DNA from 3 places in the Streptomyces sp. NPDC092369 genome. Region 1 is predicted to be linked to each of the others. Evidence: riboswitches for the same ligand, from Rfam matches in the RefSeq annotation. Region 1 holds a riboswitch; each other region holds the start of a gene.
What was found. Region 1 has a riboswitch for cyclic di-AMP ahead of ACIQI8_RS35470 (NlpC/P60 family protein). Riboswitches for the same ligand answer to the same signal wherever they lie in the genome.

Region 1 (6,284 bases):
ATCGCAGGACACCCCGAAATCGCCGGACCCGTTGAGGAGCACCCATGGCACCGCCCCTCTCCAGACGATCCCTTCTGCAGGCCGCCGCCCTCGGCGCGGCCACCCCCACGACCACGTCGGCGATCGCCCACACGACGACCGGCCTCGCAACCCTCGCCACCGCCTCGGCCGCCGCCGTCCCGACCGCCTGGACCGTGCGCCCCTTCGCACTCGACGAGGTGACGCTCGGGGCAGGTCTCTTCGCCGACAAGCGGCGGCTGATGCTCGACCACGCCCGCGGGTACGACGTGAACCGGCTGTTGCAGGTCTTCCGGGCCAACGCCGGGCTGTCGACCGGTGACGCGGTCGCGCCCGGCGGATGGGAGGGGCTCGACGGTGAGGCGAACGGGAATCTCCGCGGCCACTACACCGGGCACTTCCTGACCATGCTCTCCCAGGCCTGGGCCGGCACCGGCGAGCAGGTGTTCGCGGACCGGATCGCCGCGATGGTCGGCGCGCTGACCGACGTACGAGCCGCCCTGCGCGCGGATCCGAACGTGTTGAGCGTGTCCGGCCGGTTCGGGTCCGCCGCCCTCAACGAGCGCGGGTCCTACCAGTACGTCGAGCTGCCGCCGGCCGTGCTCGGCGCCGCCGCGATCACCCTCGCCGCGTGGGTGAAGCCCGTGCATGACGACAACTGGGCACGAGTCCTCGACTTCGGCAACGACACCACCCGCTATCTCTACCTGGCCGCGCGCAACGCGAACGGCGTCCCGCGCTTCGCCGTCACCACGGGCGGGGCCGGTGACGAGCAGGGTCTGAACGGCACGTCCGCACTGCCGTCGAACGAGTGGAGCCACCTCGCGGTGACCCTCGCGGACGGCACCGGGACGCTCTACGTCAACGGGACGGCCGTGGCCCGGAACACGGCGATGACCCTCACCCCGGCCGCCCTCGGCCCCCTCGCCCACCACTGGCTCGGCCGCTCCACCTACCCCGCCGACCCCGTCCTCTCAGGCGCCTTCGGCGGGTTCGACGTCTGGTCGCGCACCCTGTCCGCCGCCGAGATCGCCGAGTTGCAGGGCAGCCGGGCAGCGGACAGCTCGGCCGGTCGCGGGGACCTGGCCTCGTACGCCTTCGACGAGAGCGGTGGCGGCAGCTTCGCGGACGGCTCCGGGCGCGGTCTGACCGCCACGCTGCGCCGTACGTGGGGCGGCCCGAGCCATCCCGGATTCCTGGCCGCGTACCCGGAGACGCAGTTCATCCTGCTGGAGTCGATGACCGGCAGCGACTACACGAGGGTGTGGGCGCCCTACTACACCGCGCACAAGATCCTCCGCGGCCTGCTGGACGCCTACACCGCCACGGGCGACGGCCGGGCGCTGGACCTCGCGTCCGGCATGGGTGACTGGATGTACGCGCGTCTGTCCGTGCTGCCCGCCGCCACTCTGCAACGGATGTGGGGCATCTTCTCCAGCGGCGAGTTCGGGGGCGTCGTCGAGGCGATCTGCGATCTGCACGCGCTCACCGGAACGGCCCAACACCTGGCGCTGGCCCGCCTCTTCGACCTCGACAGGCTGATCGACGCCTGCGCCGCGAACACCGACACGCTCGACGGACTGCACGCCAACCAGCACATCCCGATCTTCACCGGCCTGGTCCGCCTGTACGACGCGACGGGCGAGGAGCGCTACCTGACCGCGGCGAAGAACTTCTGGGGCATGGCCGTACCGCATCGCATGTACGGCATCGGCGGCACCAGCACCGGCGAGTTCTGGAAGGCGCGGGACGTGATCGCGGGCACGATCGCAGCGACCACAGCGGAGACGTGCTGCGCGTACAACCTGCTGAAGCTCAGCCGGACGCTGTTCTTCCACGAGCAGGACTCCAAGTACCTGGACTACTACGAACGGGCCCTCTACAACCAGGTGTTGGGCTCCAAGCAGGACACGGCGGACGCCGAGAAGCCGCTCGTCACCTACTTCATCGGGCTGACGCCGGGGCATGTGCGCGACTACACGCCCAAGCAGGGCACGACCTGCTGCGAGGGCACCGGCATGGAGAGCGCCACCAAGTACCAGGACTCGGTGTACTTCGCCGCGTCCGACGGCAGCGCCCTGTACGTCAACCTGTTCAGCCCGTCCCGACTGACCTGGGCGGACAAGGGAGTCACGGTCACCCAGACGACCGACTATCCCCGCGAGCAGGGCACCACTCTCACCGTCGGGGACGGCGCCGCGACCTTCGAACTGCGGATACGGGTGCCGTCCTGGGCGACGGCCGGCTTCCGCGTCACGGTCAACGGGCGGGCGGCGCCCGGGAGTCCGACACCCGGCAGCTATTTCGCCGTGTCCCGGAAGTGGCGTGCCGGGGACACCGTGCGCGTCGCCGTGCCCTTCCGGCTCCGGGTCGAAAAGGCGCTGGACGATCCGACCCTCCAGACCCTCTTCCACGGTCCGGTCAACCTGGTCGCCCGCGACTCGGCCACGGATTACCTGGAGTTGGGTCTTTACCGAAACGCCGGTCTGTCGGGTGATCTGCTGCCGTCCCTCGCCCCCGTGACCGACAGGCCCCTCCACTACACGTTGGACGGCATCGAGTTCGCCCCCTTCTTCGAGGGGACGGAGGATCCGACCCATGCCTACTTCAGGCGCGTGGAGCCGAGAGTCGTCCTCGGGAACACCGACTCCGGCGTGGCCAATCCGGTGAAGGCCGACGGCACGACGTTGCTGGACGAGATCTGGGCCGGAGCGCCGTTCGGTGACAAGGGTGCGCTCGTGGCGCGGGTGCGGTCGACGGTGGACGCGTGGGTGACCGGCGGGCTGCTTGGCGGAAGCGACGGGGCGAAGGTCGTCGGCACGGCGGAGAGGGCCGTCTTCGTCCCGTAAGCGGCCAGACCTGTCCTGAGGAGACGTGGACTAGGACCGGCCGCGCGGCTTGCCCCGCCTGCCACCGCCCTTGGCGCCACCGCCCCTGGCACCACCGCCCGTACCGCCCCGGCCACCGCGGGCCGTCGGCTTCGAGGGCGTCGCGGGCTTGCGACGGGCGGTGGTCGGTTCGGCTCGCCTCGTCTTCGGCTCGGGGTCGGCGGCCTTGCGGCCCCGGGTGCTGTTGGCCGTGCGGCCGCGGACGATGCCGATGAAGTCCTCGACCAGGTCGGTGGTGGCGTCCTCGGGCCAGGACAGGGCCACGCTCGACTCCGGGGCGTCCACGACCGGACGGTAGGTGAGGTCCTTGCGGTGGTGGAGCCGGGCCAGGGACTGGGGCACGATCAGCAGGCCCACGCCCGCCGCGACCAGTTCGATGGCGTCGACCGTGGTCGGGGGGCGCTCGAAGGCGGGTTCCCCGGGCGGCCGGTCCCAGTCGAAGACGTCGTCCAGGGGGTGGAAGAGGACCTCGTCGGCGAGATCGCCCACGGTCACCTCCTCCACCGCCGTGATCACGTGGTCCTTGGGGATTACGACGACCGTCGTCTCGGTGTAGAGGGGGATCGCGCTGAGGAACGTACGGTCGACCGGCAGCCGTACGAAGGCCGCGTCAGCCGCACCGGCGCGCAGCAGCTCGGGCGCCTGGGCGGCCTCGACCTGGCTGAGGACGAGGGGGATGTCGGGCAGCCGCTCGTTCCAGACCCGCACCCACTTGGCGGGCGTCACTCCCGGGACGTATGCCAGCCGGAACGTGGGGGATGCCTCGGGGTCTGCGGAGCCTGTCACCCCGCCAGATTACCGTCCGTGGTCGGCGGGCTCTCACACGATCGATACCCTGGACACCATGAAGTCGCACCAGAGCACCCAGACCATGAAGCCCGCCACCGCGGCGAAGAAGCTGGGTGTGTACCTCGAAGCCACCCCCGCCGAGTTCCGCGAGGGCGACGTCTCGCGCGCCACGCTCGACGAGCTCCAGGCGAATCCGCCCGAGTGGCTGCGCGCGCTGCGGGCCGACGGGCCGCACCCGCGTCCGGTGGTCGCGGCGAAGCTGGGGATCTCGATCTCGGGTCTCGCCCGCGGCGGTATCACCGAGGCGCTCACCACCGAGCAGATCGAGGCCATCAAGCAGGACGCGCCCGAGTGGCTGGAGAAGGAGCGCGCCACTCAGGCCGAGGTCCGCAAGGAGGCGGCGCGCCTCAAGCAGCGGGACGCGGAGCGCGAAGCCGGTTCCTGAATCCGGTTGACGATCCGGGTCCTGATCCCGTTCCGGCCACGGTGAGTCGCCGGTCGGGACCTGTGTGTACACAGAAACCAGTTCTGACGGTCCATTAAGACGAAGGTCACAAAAGCGTATCGGACATATCGCGCTTCAACCTTCACACAGGGCACACAAGTTGGTTAAGTTGATTCTCAGGTCGCGTGACTCTCTCCGGCGGACCCCGTCGGGTCGAGCGACCTCCGCTGAGTCCGGCTCGCCCCTGTGGCAGCCGGAGCCGGGGACCCACCGATTCATGGGGTGAATCGGCCCAACTGCCCTTCGGGGCAAGGGCCGTAGGGCATGCCTTCCACATCGTGACCGCCCGAACCCGACAGCTAACTCGGTAGGCGGAGTACGGAAGGAGTACGGCTCCCATGGCGCCGGAACGAATGCCGCGCGCGGGAGGCTTCGGCCAGCCCGGCATGCGCAACTCCGCTTTGGCGACGGCGGCTCTCACCTCGGTGGCCCTGTTCTCGCAGACCGCCGATGCCGCACCCCAGGCCGCCGATGACGGCCCGAGCCGCGAAGAGGTCCAGCAACGGGTCAGCACCCTCTACGACCGGGCCGAGAGCGACACCGGAAACTTCAACGCGACCCGCGCGATGACCGCGGGCACCCGAGGCCGCGGCGCCCAGACCGGCAGCATCCCGCGCCAGACCTCGGACCCCGAACTCGACAAGGTCGCCCGGCGCTGGTTCGACGCGGCCCGCAGCTCGGTGGGGCCGACCGCTCCGGCGGTGCTGCCGGCCGACCGGATGCCCGCCCGCCCCGCAATGCCCCGGCCCGCGCGCCCCGGCGACGACCTCATCGAGCGCAGGCGTGACGTGCCCCAACTGCCCGCGGCCCCCACCGGCCGCCCGGTGGCGGAACTGACGGCGGGCCCGGTCGCGGAGCTGCCCGCGGGCCCGGCCCCGGCACTGACGGGCCGCGCGGTGCCCGCCCTGGCCGCCGCCTCCACACCCCGACCTGAACTCCAGCCCGCGGTCCTGCGCGGACTGCCCCCGGCAGCCCCGGCCACACCTACCCGCCAGGTTGCGCTCCGGACGGCCAAGGAGCGCAACCAGCGCAAGCTCGCCGCGGCCCGTGAGCTGTTCGCCCGGTACACCGGACAGCGGACCGCACCGGCCCTCGCGATCGAGGCCGCGCCCCTCCCGGCCGCCGCCCCGTGGTCCGACACGGCGCAGCAGGCCCAGCGCAGGGCCGAGGAGGAGTGGCGACTGCGGCAGCCGAGCGTCCTGGACACAGGAGTGCCGGCCGCCCAGACCTGGCAGCCGAGCGCCTACGACACCGGGGCGATCCCCGCACAGACGTGGCAGTCCAGCACGTACGACACCGGGACGATCCCCGCGCAGTCCTGGCAGCCGAGCGCCCTGGACACCGGCGCGACACCGGCACAGAACTGGCAGCCGACCGCCTACGAGACGGGGTCGATGCCCGCACAGAACTGGCAGCCCAGCGTGCTGGACACCGGGGCGATCCCCGCACAGTCCTGGCAGCCCGGCGTCCTCGACACCGGCGCGATCCCCGCACAGAACTGGCAGCCCAGCGTGCTGGACACCGGAGTGCCGGCCGCCCAGGCCTGGCAGCCGAGCGCGCTCGACACCGGCGCGATGCCCGCCCAGAGCTGGCAGTCGAGCGTCCTCGACACCGGCGTCCCGGCCGACACCGGGCCCGCCGTCGGCAGCAAGGCCGAGCGGGCGATCGCCTTCGCCCGTGCGCAGATCGGCAGGCCGTGCGTGTGGGGCTCGGTCGGTCCTGGCTCGTACGACGACTCCGGTCTCACCCAGACCGCCTGGAAGGCTGCGGGGGTCGCCCTGCCGCGGGCTGCGCAGGAGCAGGCGAGTGCCGGTACGGTCGTGCCCCTCGCCGAGAGCCGGCCCGGGGACCTGATCTTCTACAACGACAACTTCAGCCACGTGGGCATCTACACCGGCAACGGCATGATGGTCCACGCCCCGGGCCCCGGCACCTGCGTACGCGAGGAGTCCGTGTACTACGCCGGGGAGGCCGCGGTCCGCATCGCCGTGCGTCCCGTCTGACCTCCACCGGCACCCACCGGTATCCGCCGGCATCCCGCTCAGCCGCTCCCCCGTCCGGCTAAATCGTGCAGCCATTTGCCT
Region 2 (6,284 bases), on a different contig from region 1:
ACGGGGTGTACGGGTATCCGGCGCAGCCCGCCTATCCGGCGTCGCCGTATCCCGCGTACAACCCGTATCAGCCGTAAATCAATCGCGTAGAGCCACGGATCGGTCAGGCCGACGCCTGCGTCAGGCGGCTGATCTCCGTCTCCGTCAGGGTCAGGTCCGCCACCGCCAGCAGCGCCGGCAGCTGGTCCAGCGTGCGCGCGGACGCGATCGGCGCGGCCACCGTCGGCTGGGCGGCGAGCCAGGCCAGGGCCACGGTCGCGACCTGCGCGTCATGGGCGGCGGCGATCTCGTCGAGGGCGGTCAGGACGCGCAGGCCCCGCTCCGACTCCGCGTAGGCGCCGGCGCGGCCCGCCCGCGCGCTCTCGACCGTCGTACCGGGCCGGTACTTGCCGGTGAGGAAGCCGGCGGCCAGGGCGAAGTAGGGGACGGCGGCGAGGCCCGCGGTGGCGGCGATGTCCCGCAGCTCGCCCTCGTAGGTGTCGCGGGAGACGAGGTTGTAGTGGGGCTGGATGGCCACGTACCGGGCCAGGTTCTCGCGGTCGGAGAACTCCAGGGACTCCCGCAGCCGCTCCGGCGTGATGTTGGAGACGGCGATGTTGCGCACCTTGCCCGCCCGCACCAGCTCGTCGAGCGCGCCGATGATCTCCTCGACCGGCACCTCGGGCTGGTCGAAGTGGGTGTAGTAGAGGTCGATGTAGTCGGTGTCCAGGCGGCGCAGCGAGGCGTCGGCGGCGGCCTTGATGTTCGCGCCGGACAGGCCCTTGTACTCGGGGTGCTGGCTGACCTTGGTGGCGATGACGACATCGGAGCGGTTGCCGCGGGCCTTGACCCACTTGCCGATGATCGTCTCGGACTCGCCGCCCGAGTTGCCCTCGATCCAGGACGAGTAGGAGTCGGCGGTGTCGACGAAGTTGCCGCCTGCCGCCGTGTAGGCGTCCAGGACGGCGAAGGAGGTCGCCTCGTCCGCCGTCCAGCCGAAGACGTTGCCGCCGAGGGAGAGGGGGAAGACCTCCAGGTCGGAGGAGCCGAGCTTGCGCAGTGAAGTCATGCTTCACATCAACGCCCACCCTGGAGGCCGGTCTTCCGTGAAAGCCGCAAAGTTCCCGTAAACAAGCGGAGTCCGCTGTTCCGGGAACCTGGCGACGACTGCCGGCGCCTATGGGTGGCGCCCTGTGTCAGGGGGTGAGGCCCTTGCTGCGCAGCCACGTCATCGGGTCGATGCCGTCGGCCTGGCCGTTCGGGTGCACCTCCAGGTGCAGGTGCGCGCCGGTCACGTTGCCGGTGGCGCCCACGCGGCCGATGACATCGCCGGTGGCGACCTTCTGGCCCACGCTCACGCCGATCGACGACTGGTGGCAGAACCACAGCTCCGTACCGTCGTCGAGGGTGAGGATCGTGCGGTAGCCGTACGAGCCCGCCCAGCCGGCCTCCGTGACCGTGCCGCTGTGGATGGCCTTGATGAGCGTGCCCGTGGGGGCGGCGAAGTCGAGGCCCGTGTGGTACCCGGAGGACCACAGGGAACCGGCCTGCCCGAAGGTGCCGGTGATCGTGTACGAGGCGACCGGCAGCCGGTACTGCGTGGCCAGCTCCACCAGTTTCGCGGCCTCGGCCTTCTTCTTGGCCTCCGCCTCCGCCTTCTTCTTCGCGGCGGCGGCCTTGGCGGCAGCGGCCTTCTCCGCCTTCGCGGCGGCCTCGTCGACCTGCTTGGAGAGGGAGGCCTCGGTGGCGTACTGGACCTTGCTGTCGACCTGGACGCGCTGCGACTCGGCCTGCGCCATGATGCGGTCGCGCAGCACCTCGCCGGCATCCTTGGTGCCCTGCGCGGTCTCCGTGGAGGTCACGCCGACGCTGCTGAGCGCGGTCGCGGACCCCTTGACGGCGGGGCTGGAGGTCTCGCCGAAGACCGAGCCGACGTTGGGCAGGTCGGGCACGGAGATGGAGACCGGCGGCTTGCCGGTGTTGGCGCTGGCCATGCCGCCCGCGCCGACGGCGGCTATGACACCGACGCCCAGAACCGTGGAGCTGCGGGCGAGTCCCCCGCCGCGCTGCTTGGAGACGCGGTGGCGACCGCGGTTGGGGCGGACGGAATCCTCGGTGGGGTTCCATTCCTCCCAAGGGCCCTCGTCGGTGCGGGGTCCGCCGTAGCCGAAGATCTCGTTGTCACGCTGGCTCGGCACGAACGGGGCCGCCGGGGCAGGGGGGTTGGACGCCACCTGGGCGTACTCCTTCCTTCCTTCTCGCCTACCGGGTTAGCTGACGGGTTCGGAGCAGGAAGGTCTCCTACGCGCGTAAACCGGTCGTGCGTACACGACGGACTACGTGCGATTCACCCCAAGTTGGTGGTTCCCCGGTTCCCTTGCGGGATTCGGCACGTGCGCACGGAGCCGACTCTTGTGACGGCTGGGACGACCGCGCTGCGTTATCGAACGTTAATAGACACGGGGTGGGGATTCCAAGCTGTTCGGCTTGATCATTAACGTTTTCACGCAGGACGTTCAGGCCATGACCGGTGAAATTCGGGCGAGTTGACCAAGCCCGGGAATGCCTGGAGGTGTTGACGGTATGTCAGTTGCTGCGCGGAGGGCGTTCACCTGCTCACCGGGCGTGACAACAGCCGAAGTGAGGAGCGGGACGCGCGCGGGAAAAGACTCAGGGCCGGAGTCCGATGATCCGGACTCCGGCCCTGGGCCGTTGGTAGCGGGGACAGGATTTGAACCTGCGACCTCTGGGTTATGAGCCCAGCGAGCTACCGAGCTGCTCCACCCCGCGCCGTTGTGTTCTCCACTGTACGCCATTCGCGGGACGGGAGTGACCAAGGAGCAGCCGGGCCGGTCAGGCGGCCGGGTTTCCGGCGTGGGTCAGGGTCTCCCAGGAGACGAAGAGATCGTCGGTACCGGCCGGGCGGGTCTCCTCGGCCAGCTTGTGGGCGGCGGGGACGGAGCCGCCGAGCCGGTCCTCCAGGTGGTTGAGGGCGACCTCCAGGTCGGGACCCATGTTCCGGTCGACCTTGCCACCGCACAGCCACGCGGGCGGGTTCTCGCCCAGCTGGTAGCGGGCATGGAGGGCGAGGGCCGCGGTCAGCCGGTCCTTGACCTCGCCGTACAGGTCGACGCCCTGGTGCCAGGCCGTCTCGGCGATGTGCGCGGTGGCGGCGAGCGAGTAGCCGACGTGCTTGAAGTTGCGGCAGGTCTCCTGCGCGACGCCGTCCTTGTACGTCCCCTGCCTGAACCAGTACGTCGTCAGCTTCTGCGGCGTGTTCATGGTCGAGCCGGCCACGGTGAGCGGGACCTTGCCGTCCTTCTCCAGGTAGAAGTAGGCGGGCACACGGTCGCGGAAACGGGCCAGGGCGGCGTCGAAGGCCTTGTGGTCGTTGGTGAAGACGGCGATGCCGATCGCCGCGTCGGTCATCGCGAGGTCCCAGTTGCCGTTGTAGTCGGGCAGCTTCTCGGTGACGAGCGGCTGATAGGCGGTCCGCAGCATCCTCTCGAACCGCGCCACCCGGTCGGCAGGCCACCCGGCCCCCGGCGCGTACCGCACGATCTCCGCCGCGCGCGTCCATGTCGACCCGGCCCACGCGGTCTGCAGCCCCGCGTCCTCCTCGGAGTGCCGCTTGATCTTCGCCGACCAGGCGTCCATGATCTCGCGCGCCTTGAGCGCGTGCTCCTGCTTGCCGGTGACGCTGAAGAGCAGTGCCTGCGTGTACGCGGCGATCGCGTCCTCCCGCTCCTCCACACACCCCTGCGCGACCTTCCCGCCCCAGGGACAGTCGACGTTCTCGTACGGCTCGGGCCGGTACTTGTACGACCCGTACTTGCTGTCGCGCATCGCCAGGAACGCCTTCAGCCACGGCTGCTTCCCGGCGGTCACGTTCTTTCGTACGGAGTCCAGCTGCGCCTTGCTGACGAGCACGCCGGGGTGGGTGAACGTGGCGTCCGGGGGGAGGGCGCGGGCCATGGTCCGGGTACCGGTGTCCGTGCTGCCGCACGAGGCGAGGGTCACGGCGAGAAGGGGCGCGATCAGGAGCACGGCGGCTCGTTTTCGGGATGGCCTCACTGCTACCAGTACCTCCGCTTGTGTCCGTTCGGGGTCTCTCGCAGAGTGACCGCTCGGGGAGTGGGGCGCAGGATCTGTTGGGCCGATCGGACCGACGGAGCAGTGGTGCGGACGTCAGGCCAGGAGGTGGGAGTTGGGCGCCTTCGCCCGCTCCTCGTACTCCGGGATCACGACCACCTCGGCACCCTCCGCCGCCAGCAACCCGTTCCCGTCCGCCGCCGTCACGAAGGTGTCCGGCTCGCGCCACGCCGTCACCACCCGGCGTACCCCCGCGTCGAGGATGAGCCGGGCGCAGGGCTTGGGGCGGGAGGCCCGGTGGGCGCAGGGTTCGAGACTGCTGTAGATCGTGGCGGAGGCGAGACGCGGGTCGGTGGGGGCGAGCTTGGCCAGGGCCGCCTCCTCGGCGTGGACCACCGGGTCGCCGTCCTCGCGGGAGTGGCCGCGGGCCAGTTCCGTGCCGTCGGCGGCGACCACGACCGCGCCGACGCTGAAGGCGGTGTCGGAGGGCGGGCACTGGGTGGCCAGTTCGCAGGCGAGGCGGAGCCAGTGGTGGTCGGCGGCGGTGGGGAGGGGGCCGGTGCCGGGGGCGGTGGGCTCGTAGCGCATGAGGACGACGTCCTCGATCCGCCGGGTTTCGAGGAGTCGGAGGCGACCGGGCTGGTAGGGGCCCGGGCCGAAGAGGCGGGGCGCGGTCGGGGTGCCCACGAAGAGCGGGGACAGGACCAGGTGGAGTTCGTCCGCGAGGCCCTGCCGCAGGAGCTGGGTGTGGATCGTGCCGCCGCCCTCGACCATGAGGCGGTCGATGCCGCGTGCCTCGTGGAGGTGGGTCAGGAGTTCGCGCCAGTCCAGGTCGGGGCCGAGCGGGACGACGTCGGTGGCCAGGCCCAGGGCGTGCGCCCGGTCGGCGCCCTTGTCCGTCGTGTACAGGACCTTCTCGCCGCCCGTGTGCCAGAAGTTGGCGGCCGGGTCGAGGTCGCCGGTGGCGCTGACCGTGACCTTGAGGGGGTACTCCGGCCGGCCCGAGGCCACGCGGGCGGCGCGACGCTCGGGCGAGTTCACCAGCAGGCGGGGGTTGTCGGCGCGGATCGTGCCGGCGCCGACCAGGATCGCGTCGACGGACGCCCGTACCTCGTCGACGCGGTCGAAGTCGGCCGGGGAGGAGAGCAGGAGGCGCTCGGGGCCGGTGTCGTCGAGATAGCCGTCGAGGGAGACGGCGGCGGACAGCAGGACGAACGGGTGGGGCATCGACGCGCTCTCTCTGCGAGACGGAGCTGGGTTCGAGCTCTCTCAAGGCGGGGCTTGGTTCAAGTTTGAAACAAACCTACACTGGTCCCATGACGACTCGCTGGCTCACTCCCGAGGAGCAGCGCGCATGGCGCGCGTACATCGCCGCATCGCAGCTCCTGGAGGACGCGATGGACCGGCAGCTCCAGCAGGACGCCGGCATGCCCCACCTGTACTACTCCATCCTGGCCAACCTCTCCGACGTACCGGACCACCGGCTGCGGATGACCGATCTCGCCGGGCGGACGAAGATCACCCGAAGCCGGCTGACGTACGCGGTGACCCGGCTGGAGAAGGACGGTCTGGTACGGCGTGAGGGATGTCCGTCCGACAAGCGGGGCAGCACCGCCGTGCTCACCGACGCCGGTATGGAGACCCTGGTGCGGACCGCTCCCGGGCACGTCGAGACGGTCCGCGCGGCCATCTTCGACCACCTCACCCCGGAACAGGTGGGTCAGCTGGAGGAGATCAGCGCGGGGATCGTGCGGGCGCTGGAGGGCGACGGGTCCGAGGCCACGCGGGAGGACGTCCCGTGGCGCCGCCGGTCGTCCTCGCCCTGTTCGTGAGCAGGCTCACAAACCCGTTGCTTCAAATTTAAAACATAGGGTAGGGTCCGTGACCATGGATCTGCTTCAGTTTTGAAGCAGATCGGTACTCGTCCACCGGACCGGGAGAACCCGCATGCCTGACTTCCCTGCCGCAACGCCGCGCTCCCGCGTCCGGGTCCCGCTGCGCTTCCAAGACGGCTACAGCGTCGACTCCGAGATGGTCACCTTCCACGGCCTGACCGACGGCCAGGAACACGTGGCGGTCGTCCTGGGCCAACCGGCCCCCGGCACCACCCCGTTGGTCCGCCTGCACTCCGAGTGCCTGACCGGTGACGTCTTCGGCTCGGCCCGCTGCGACTGCGGGCCGCAGCTGCGCGAGGCGGTGGAGCGCATAGCCGA
Region 3 (6,284 bases), on a different contig from region 1:
GCGGCCGTCTCGTACGCGATCGACACGGCGAACCAGGGGCGGATCACCGCCCGTTGGATCGTCGAGGCCGCCAACATGCCCGTCCTGCCGGCGGCGGAGCAGTTGCTGGCCGCGCGCGGGGTCACCGTGCTGCCCGACGTGGTCGTCAACTCCGGGACGAACGCCTGGTGGTGGTGGACCCTGTTCGGCGACATCGGCCCGCACGCGGACGAGGCGTTCGCGCACACGCGCCGCTCGATGCGCGCCCTGATCGACCGGACGCTGGCCCGCGCGGAGGCCGACGGCACGACCCCCCGGGCCGCCGCCCACGCCATCGTCGCGGACCGGCTGCCGGTGATCGCCGAGCGGTTCGGCTGGTACCGCTGACGGAGTCCCCGCCCGGTCGGTGTGAACTCCGAAGGGGTGCGGCGACGTTGGCCCTCAGCGCCGGGGGCGACACCGGGGAGACGTCGTCCCGCGTGAACGGAATAAGGTGACCACGTGGCGAGAGTGCGGTTGAGCGTGGCCGAGCGGCGCGAGGAGTTGCTGCGGGCCGCCATCGAGCAGATCGAGGTACGGGGCGTGGCGGCGGTCAGGATCGCCGACGTGGCCTCGGCGCTCGGCGTGAGCAACGCGCTGGTGCTCTATCACTTCTCCACGAAGGAGAAGCTGGTCGCCGCCGCCTTCACGTACGCGGCCGAGGACGACCTCGCCCATCTGCGCAAGCTGCTCGGCCGCCGCACCACGGCGCTACGCCGACTGCGCTCGGCGGTGCGCTGGTACGCGCCGACCGGCCCGGCCAAGGGCTGGCGGCTGTGGATCGAGGGCTGGGCCGCGGCACTGCGCGAGCCCGCGCTGCGGGAGGTCACCGGGGACCTGGACCGGCAGTGGAAGGCCGCGCTCGCCGAGGTCATCGCGGAGGGCGTGGCTGCCGGCGAGTTCCAGTGTCCCGACCCGCACGGCACGGCTCTGCGCCTGACGGCGCTGCTCGACGGGCTCGCCGTCCAGCTGACGTCGTACCCCGGCGCCGTGCCGCGGGCACGGGCGCAGGAGTGGGTGGACGAGGCGGTGGCCCGGGAACTGGGCCTCGCGCAGGAGGCGTTGACCGCTTCGGAGCGATGAATTCCACACGGTCGCTCCGCTGCTTCGGGCCGACCACCTCAATGCTCCAGCGGTGCGGGCCGCGCCGTTTCAGGTCGGCACGGCCCGCACCGCTGGCATCGTTCAGGCCACCCGGGCGATCCGGGACTTGATGTCGTCCGGGGACAGCGCGCCCTTCGCCGTGACGTGGTCGCCCGACGACTCGCCGCGCAGCCGCCGCCCGATCCACGGCACCAGGTACTCGCGCGCCCAGTGCACGTCGTCCCGCCGGACCTCCAGGGTGCCGCGGGGCGGCAGCGGGGGCCAGGCCTGTTCGGGGTCGGCCGGCACTTCGAGACCGAGCACCTGACCCGCGCGCAGCGCCACGCGCGTGTGCCCCTCGGGCGAGAGGTGCAGCCGGTCGCCGTCCCAGGCCCGGCGGTCCTGGATGGTCTTCAGGGACCACAGGTCGAGCACGGGACAGCCGTATCGGTCCGCGACCGCGCGCACATGTCCGTTGTAGGTGGCGATCTTGCCGCGCAGATGCTTGAGCACGGGGACGCCACGGGTGTCGAAGCCGGTCGTCACCAGGACGGTGCCGGCCGCCTCGGTGAGTCGGGCGATCGCCAGCTCGAAGCGCTCGGCGACCTCGTCGGGGTCGGTGCCGGGCCGGATGATGTCGTTGCCGCCGGCGCTGAAGGAGATCAGGTCCGGGGCGAGTTCGAGGGCCTGCGGAAGCTGGTCCGCCACGATCTGGTCTAGCAGCTTTCCGCGTACGGCGAGGTTGTTGTACGTGAAGTGGCCCTCGGGCTCCCGGTCCGCGAGCAGCACCGCGAACCGGTCGGCCCAACCGACCATCGCCCCGTCGGGGCCGGGGTCGCCGACGCCTTCGGTGAAGCTGTCCCCCACCGCAACGTACGACCCGATCACTGATCTGCCGTCATTCTTCGAATCGTCTGCCACAAGCGAACATGATTCACCTTCGAATGTGACCTACGCGACCGTAGGAAAGGGTTGACGTGCGGTGAGATAAGCCACTCCTAAAGTGTTCGCCAAACCAGGAATAGCTTTCCCGCCAGGGCTGTTGACGGCGGGAACGCCACAGCGACAGGCGGATCACGTCATACCGAAGGCCGGACCCGGGGATCGGGATCCGACCTTCGGCAGCGTGTCAGGCAGGTGGCTCAGGGGCGCGTCAGCCGACGGCGACACCCTTCGTACGGAGGTAGGCGACGGGGTCCACGTCGGAGCCGTAGTCCGGGGTCGTACGGATCTCGAAGTGCAGGTGGGGTCCGGTGACGTTGCCGGTCGCGCCGGAGAGGCCGATCTGCTGGCCCTCGGTCACGGTCTGGCCGGCCGAGACGGAGAGCTGCGAGAGGTGGGCGTACTGGGCGTAGTAGCCGTCGTTCAGCTTGATGACGACCTGGTTGCCGTACGCGCCGCCCCAGCCCGCGGAGACGACCGTGCCCGCGGCCACGGCCTTGAGCGAGGTGCCGGTCGGGACGACGAAGTCGACGCCCGTGTGGTAGCCGCTGGACCACATGCTGCCGGCCACGCGGTAGCCGGTGCCGATGGTGGCGCCGGTGACCGGGAGCGTGTAGCCGCTGGAGCTGGTGGCGGAGTCGGCGGACTGCGTGCTCGTCGAGTTCGAGGAGGCCTGGCTGTCCGAGGAGGAGCTCTTCGAGGAGGAGTCCTTCGAGGACGAGGAACCGGAATCCTTCGAGGCCGACGAAGAAGAGGGCGCGGACTCGGTGGTGCGGGTCGCGGCCTTCTTGCCGAGCGTGAGCTTGAGGCCGGGGTGGATGAGCGACGGGTCGTCGCCGACGGCCTCGCGGTTGTCCGAGTACAGCTTCTGCCAGCCGCCGGTGACGTTCTCCTCGTCGGCGATCTTCGCGAGCCAGTCACCGGATCGCACCGAATAGGTGCGCACGCCTTCGGTGTTGGCCGTGCTCTTCTTGGCGGACTTCTGTGCCGTCGACTTCTGCTGGACCGACGCCTTCTCGACATCCGGAAGCGACTGGACGGCCTTTTCGGATACCGCCTGGGAAGCCGATTCCGAGGTGGCCGCGTGGGCGCCGGTGGCCCCCATGAGCGGGAGGGCGAGCGCGGCGCCCCCGGTGCCGGCGACGGCGATGGTGCGGGTCAGGCGCTGGGACTTGGGGCGGCGGTGCTTACCCTTCGCGGGCATGACGAATTCCTCTCCGGCGCCTGCGAGGTGAGCTGTCGGGTGCGAGCTGGAGATGCCCGGCCGCGCTTTTCGGCACGGCTTTACCCCAAGCCTCTTCCGGAGACCGGAACAGGCGGTTGTACCTGTGGGTCCCCCGCTCCTGCCGTTCACGGGTGAGTTGTGCGGACTCCGGTCGGCGGCAGGATTGGGCGTCCGTCCGGATTGGTGGCGAACGTAAGCGACCAGGACGCAAAGGAACAAGTAGAGGTTCCCTGTGCATACGATTCTCTTGATCCCCTGCGAGAATTCGCGGTCACGCTGCGTGAATTAAGGACCTGCCACCAGGCACAAACACCCTTGAAAAGCACGCGCATTACGTGGACATGCAGAACCACGCACGGTCACGGATATGACGCTCCTCACGTGACGCCACCCCAGTCCGCCTTATTCCAGAGCGAGTTGGAACGAAGGCGAACCAAGGCGCCAATTCGGACAGAAGAGTCAGATGCGACGCAGTCGGAGAACCGTCGCATCGAGGTCACCGCGCAGACCGACCCGAAGTCCGTGATGCAGCAGTACGGCCCCCCTGTGCACTTCGCCCGTTTCGAGGCATTCGTACGACGCGGCCGGGTCCAGTCCGCGCAGCCGCAGCGCGGGCACGGGCTCGCCGTAGCTCTGCGCCTGGAGCCAGGCGAGGACCACGGACTCGTCCCCGAGCACGTACTGGACGGCACTGAGCCCGCCCTGCGGGGCCCGCAGCCGGTAGAGGTCACCGCGCTGCACGAGCGGCCGGATCTCCTTGTACAGAGCCACCCAGCCGCCCGCCTCGGCCAGCTCCTCCTCGGTCCACTTGGTGAGGTCGCCGCCGACGCCCAGCACGCCCGCCATGGAGCTCACGAACCGGAAGCGCAGCGAGCTGACCCGGTCGTTGAGCTGGGTGTTGGGGCTGTCGGTGACCCAGGCGGCCATCACGCGCGCGGGGTGGATCTGGGTGAAGCCGTGCTGGATGGCGAGCCGGTCGAGCGGGTCGGTGTTGTCCGAGGTCCACACCTCGTCCGTGCGGCTCATGATCCCGAGGTCGATCCGGCCGCCGCCGCCCGAGCAGGACTCGAAGGAGACCCCCGGATGGGCCGCCCGCAGCCGGTCCAACAGGGCGTACAGCGCGCGCACGTGGTCGATCCACAGCCGCTGCGGGTACGCCTCGCCGGGCCAGCCGGCGTCGGTGAAGCAGCGGTTGAAGTCCCACTTGACGTAGTCGATCGGGGCGCTGGAGAGGATGGCGTCGAGCTTCTCCCAGAGGTACTCCTGGACGTCCGGCCGGGCCAGGTTGAGTACGAGCTGATTGCGGAACTCCGTCCGCTTTCGTCCCGGTTGGAACTGCACCCAGTCGGGGTGCGCGCGGTACAGGTCGCTGTCCGCGTTGACCATCTCGGGCTCGACCCAGATGCCGAACTGCATGCCGAGCGCGTGCACCTCGTCGGCGAGCGGCTTGAGGCCGGCCGGGAAGCGGTCGGGGTTGGGCGTCCAGTCGCCGAGTCCGGCCCGGTCGTTCACGCGCTTGCCGAACCAGCCGTCGTCGACCACGAACAGCTCGACACCGATCGCCGCGGCCTGCCGGGCGAGGGCGCCCTGCTGCTCCTCGGAGATGTCGAACTCGGTGGCCTCCCAGGAGTTGAACAGCACCGGCCGGTCCCGGTCCGCGTCCGGGATGACGTACGCCCGCTGGTAGGCGTGCCAGGCACGGCTCGCGCCGCCGAAGCCGCCGTCGCTCCACAGACCGGCGAAGACGGGAGTCGTGAACGACTCCCCGGCCGCCAGGCGCAGCAGCCCGGACTCGTCATAGCCCACACCGCCGTTGATCTGCACGCGCGCGTCGGGGAGTTGCGCCACCGCGATCCGCCAGGAGCCCGACCACCCGAGCGCGCAGCCGTACACCTCGCCGCGCTCCTCGGTCGCGTCGGTGTCGAGGGCGACCCAGGGCAGGTGCTGGTGGCTGGTGTGGCCGCGGCGGCTGCCGATGACCTTCTCGCCGTAGGTGAGCGGTGCCGAGGTCAGCTGCGACTCCGCCGCCCACCGGCCGTGCAGGTGCGAGAGCCGCCAGCCCTCGCGGTCGGGCAGCGTCCAGGTGGCCGAGTCGGCGCGCAGCAGCTCCAGGACGGGCCCCTCGTTGTCGAGGCTCACCCAGCGCTCCACGACGTCGTGCCGCATCCGGTAGTGCAGGGTGATCGCGAGCCCGCCGTCCCGGAAGCGCAGCCGCAGTTCACCGTCCTCGCCCTCGTCGGCCTCGTACGCCTCGAACCGCCACTCCGTGCCGCGCCGCTCCTCGGTGCGCACGGACAGGGCGGGCCGGACGAAGCGCGGGCCGCCCTCGACGGGGTACTCCTCGCGGCCGTCGAGCTGCGACTCGAAGCCCCGGTACTCGGGCAGCGGAAGCGCGGCGAGGGCCTCGGCGTCGGCGAGCGCGATCCGCGGGCCCCAGTGCAGATGCAGCAGTACGTCGTCCTCGGCGAGATGGACGGCGTAGCTGCTCAGAGGCCCCGAGAGGAGCCACGTACGACCGTTGTCGGAGATCTCCAGCATCAAGCTTCCACACTTCCCAACAGGTGCGATCAAGGATCAACATCATCAACGGTCATGCGGCCCGAGGCAACGCCTGTGGACAACTCAATGCCCCCGGAACCCGTGTCGTATCGTCGAAGGCGCACCCCGTCGGCCACCCCGCCGAGCCGCGCCGGCCGGGTGGACTGGGAGGAGCCCCCGTGACGCAGCAGATCCCGTCGACCGAGCCCGAGCTGACCGGAGTCCGCAATTTTCGCGACGTGGGCGGGCTGCCGACGGTGGACGGACGGCGGGTGCGGCAGGGCGTGCTCTTCCGCAGCGGGCACCTGGCTCACGCGACCGCGGAGGACGCGGTGTTCCTCTCGTCGCTGGGGCTGCACACGATCTTCGACTTCCGCAACGCGGCCGACCAGAAGCTGGAGGGCCCGGACGTCGAGCTGCCCGGCGTGCTGAACGTGAACCTCCCGCTCACCGACCCGGCTCACGGCGCCGACTTCTG

Region 2: linked by a shared signal. The riboswitch ahead of ACIQI8_RS28330 (M23 family metallopeptidase) and the one ahead of ACIQI8_RS35470 (NlpC/P60 family protein) in region 1 are both predicted to bind cyclic di-AMP.
Region 3: linked by a shared signal. The riboswitch ahead of ACIQI8_RS04920 (peptidoglycan DD-metalloendopeptidase family protein) and the one ahead of ACIQI8_RS35470 (NlpC/P60 family protein) in region 1 are both predicted to bind cyclic di-AMP.

Annotation. Positions count from the first base shown of each region.
Region 1 is NZ_JBIVQP010000007.1:83,363-89,646, forward strand. It holds gene ACIQI8_RS35455 (beta-L-arabinofuranosidase domain-containing protein) at 45-2,867, shown strand; gene ACIQI8_RS35460 (LysR family substrate-binding domain-containing protein) at 2,898-3,692, opposite strand; gene ACIQI8_RS35465 (DUF5997 family protein) at 3,751-4,140, shown strand; cyclic di-AMP (ydaO/yuaA leader) riboswitch at 4,356-4,530, shown strand; gene ACIQI8_RS35470 (NlpC/P60 family protein) at 4,539-6,203, shown strand.
Region 2 is NZ_JBIVQP010000005.1:21,383-27,666, forward strand. It holds gene ACIQI8_RS28320 (PrsW family intramembrane metalloprotease) at 1-77, shown strand, start outside; gene ACIQI8_RS28325 (aldo/keto reductase) at 104-1,048, opposite strand; gene ACIQI8_RS28330 (M23 family metallopeptidase) at 1,176-2,213, opposite strand; cyclic di-AMP (ydaO/yuaA leader) riboswitch at 2,224-2,381, opposite strand; tRNA gene ACIQI8_RS28335 (tRNA-Met) at 2,693-2,769, opposite strand; gene ACIQI8_RS28340 (alginate lyase family protein) at 2,833-3,954, opposite strand; gene ACIQI8_RS28345 (dihydrofolate reductase family protein) at 4,168-5,298, opposite strand; gene ACIQI8_RS28350 (MarR family winged helix-turn-helix transcriptional regulator) at 5,388-5,903, shown strand; gene ribA (GTP cyclohydrolase II) at 6,019-6,284, shown strand, end outside.
Region 3 is NZ_JBIVQP010000001.1:1,096,925-1,103,208, forward strand. It holds gene ACIQI8_RS04905 (Glu/Leu/Phe/Val dehydrogenase dimerization domain-containing protein) at 1-366, shown strand, start outside; gene ACIQI8_RS04910 (TetR/AcrR family transcriptional regulator) at 481-1,101, shown strand; gene ACIQI8_RS04915 (SGNH/GDSL hydrolase family protein) at 1,204-1,989, opposite strand; gene ACIQI8_RS04920 (peptidoglycan DD-metalloendopeptidase family protein) at 2,255-3,247, opposite strand; cyclic di-AMP (ydaO/yuaA leader) riboswitch at 3,252-3,421, opposite strand; gene ACIQI8_RS04925 (alpha-galactosidase) at 3,728-5,806, opposite strand; gene ACIQI8_RS04930 (tyrosine-protein phosphatase) at 5,986-6,284, shown strand, end outside.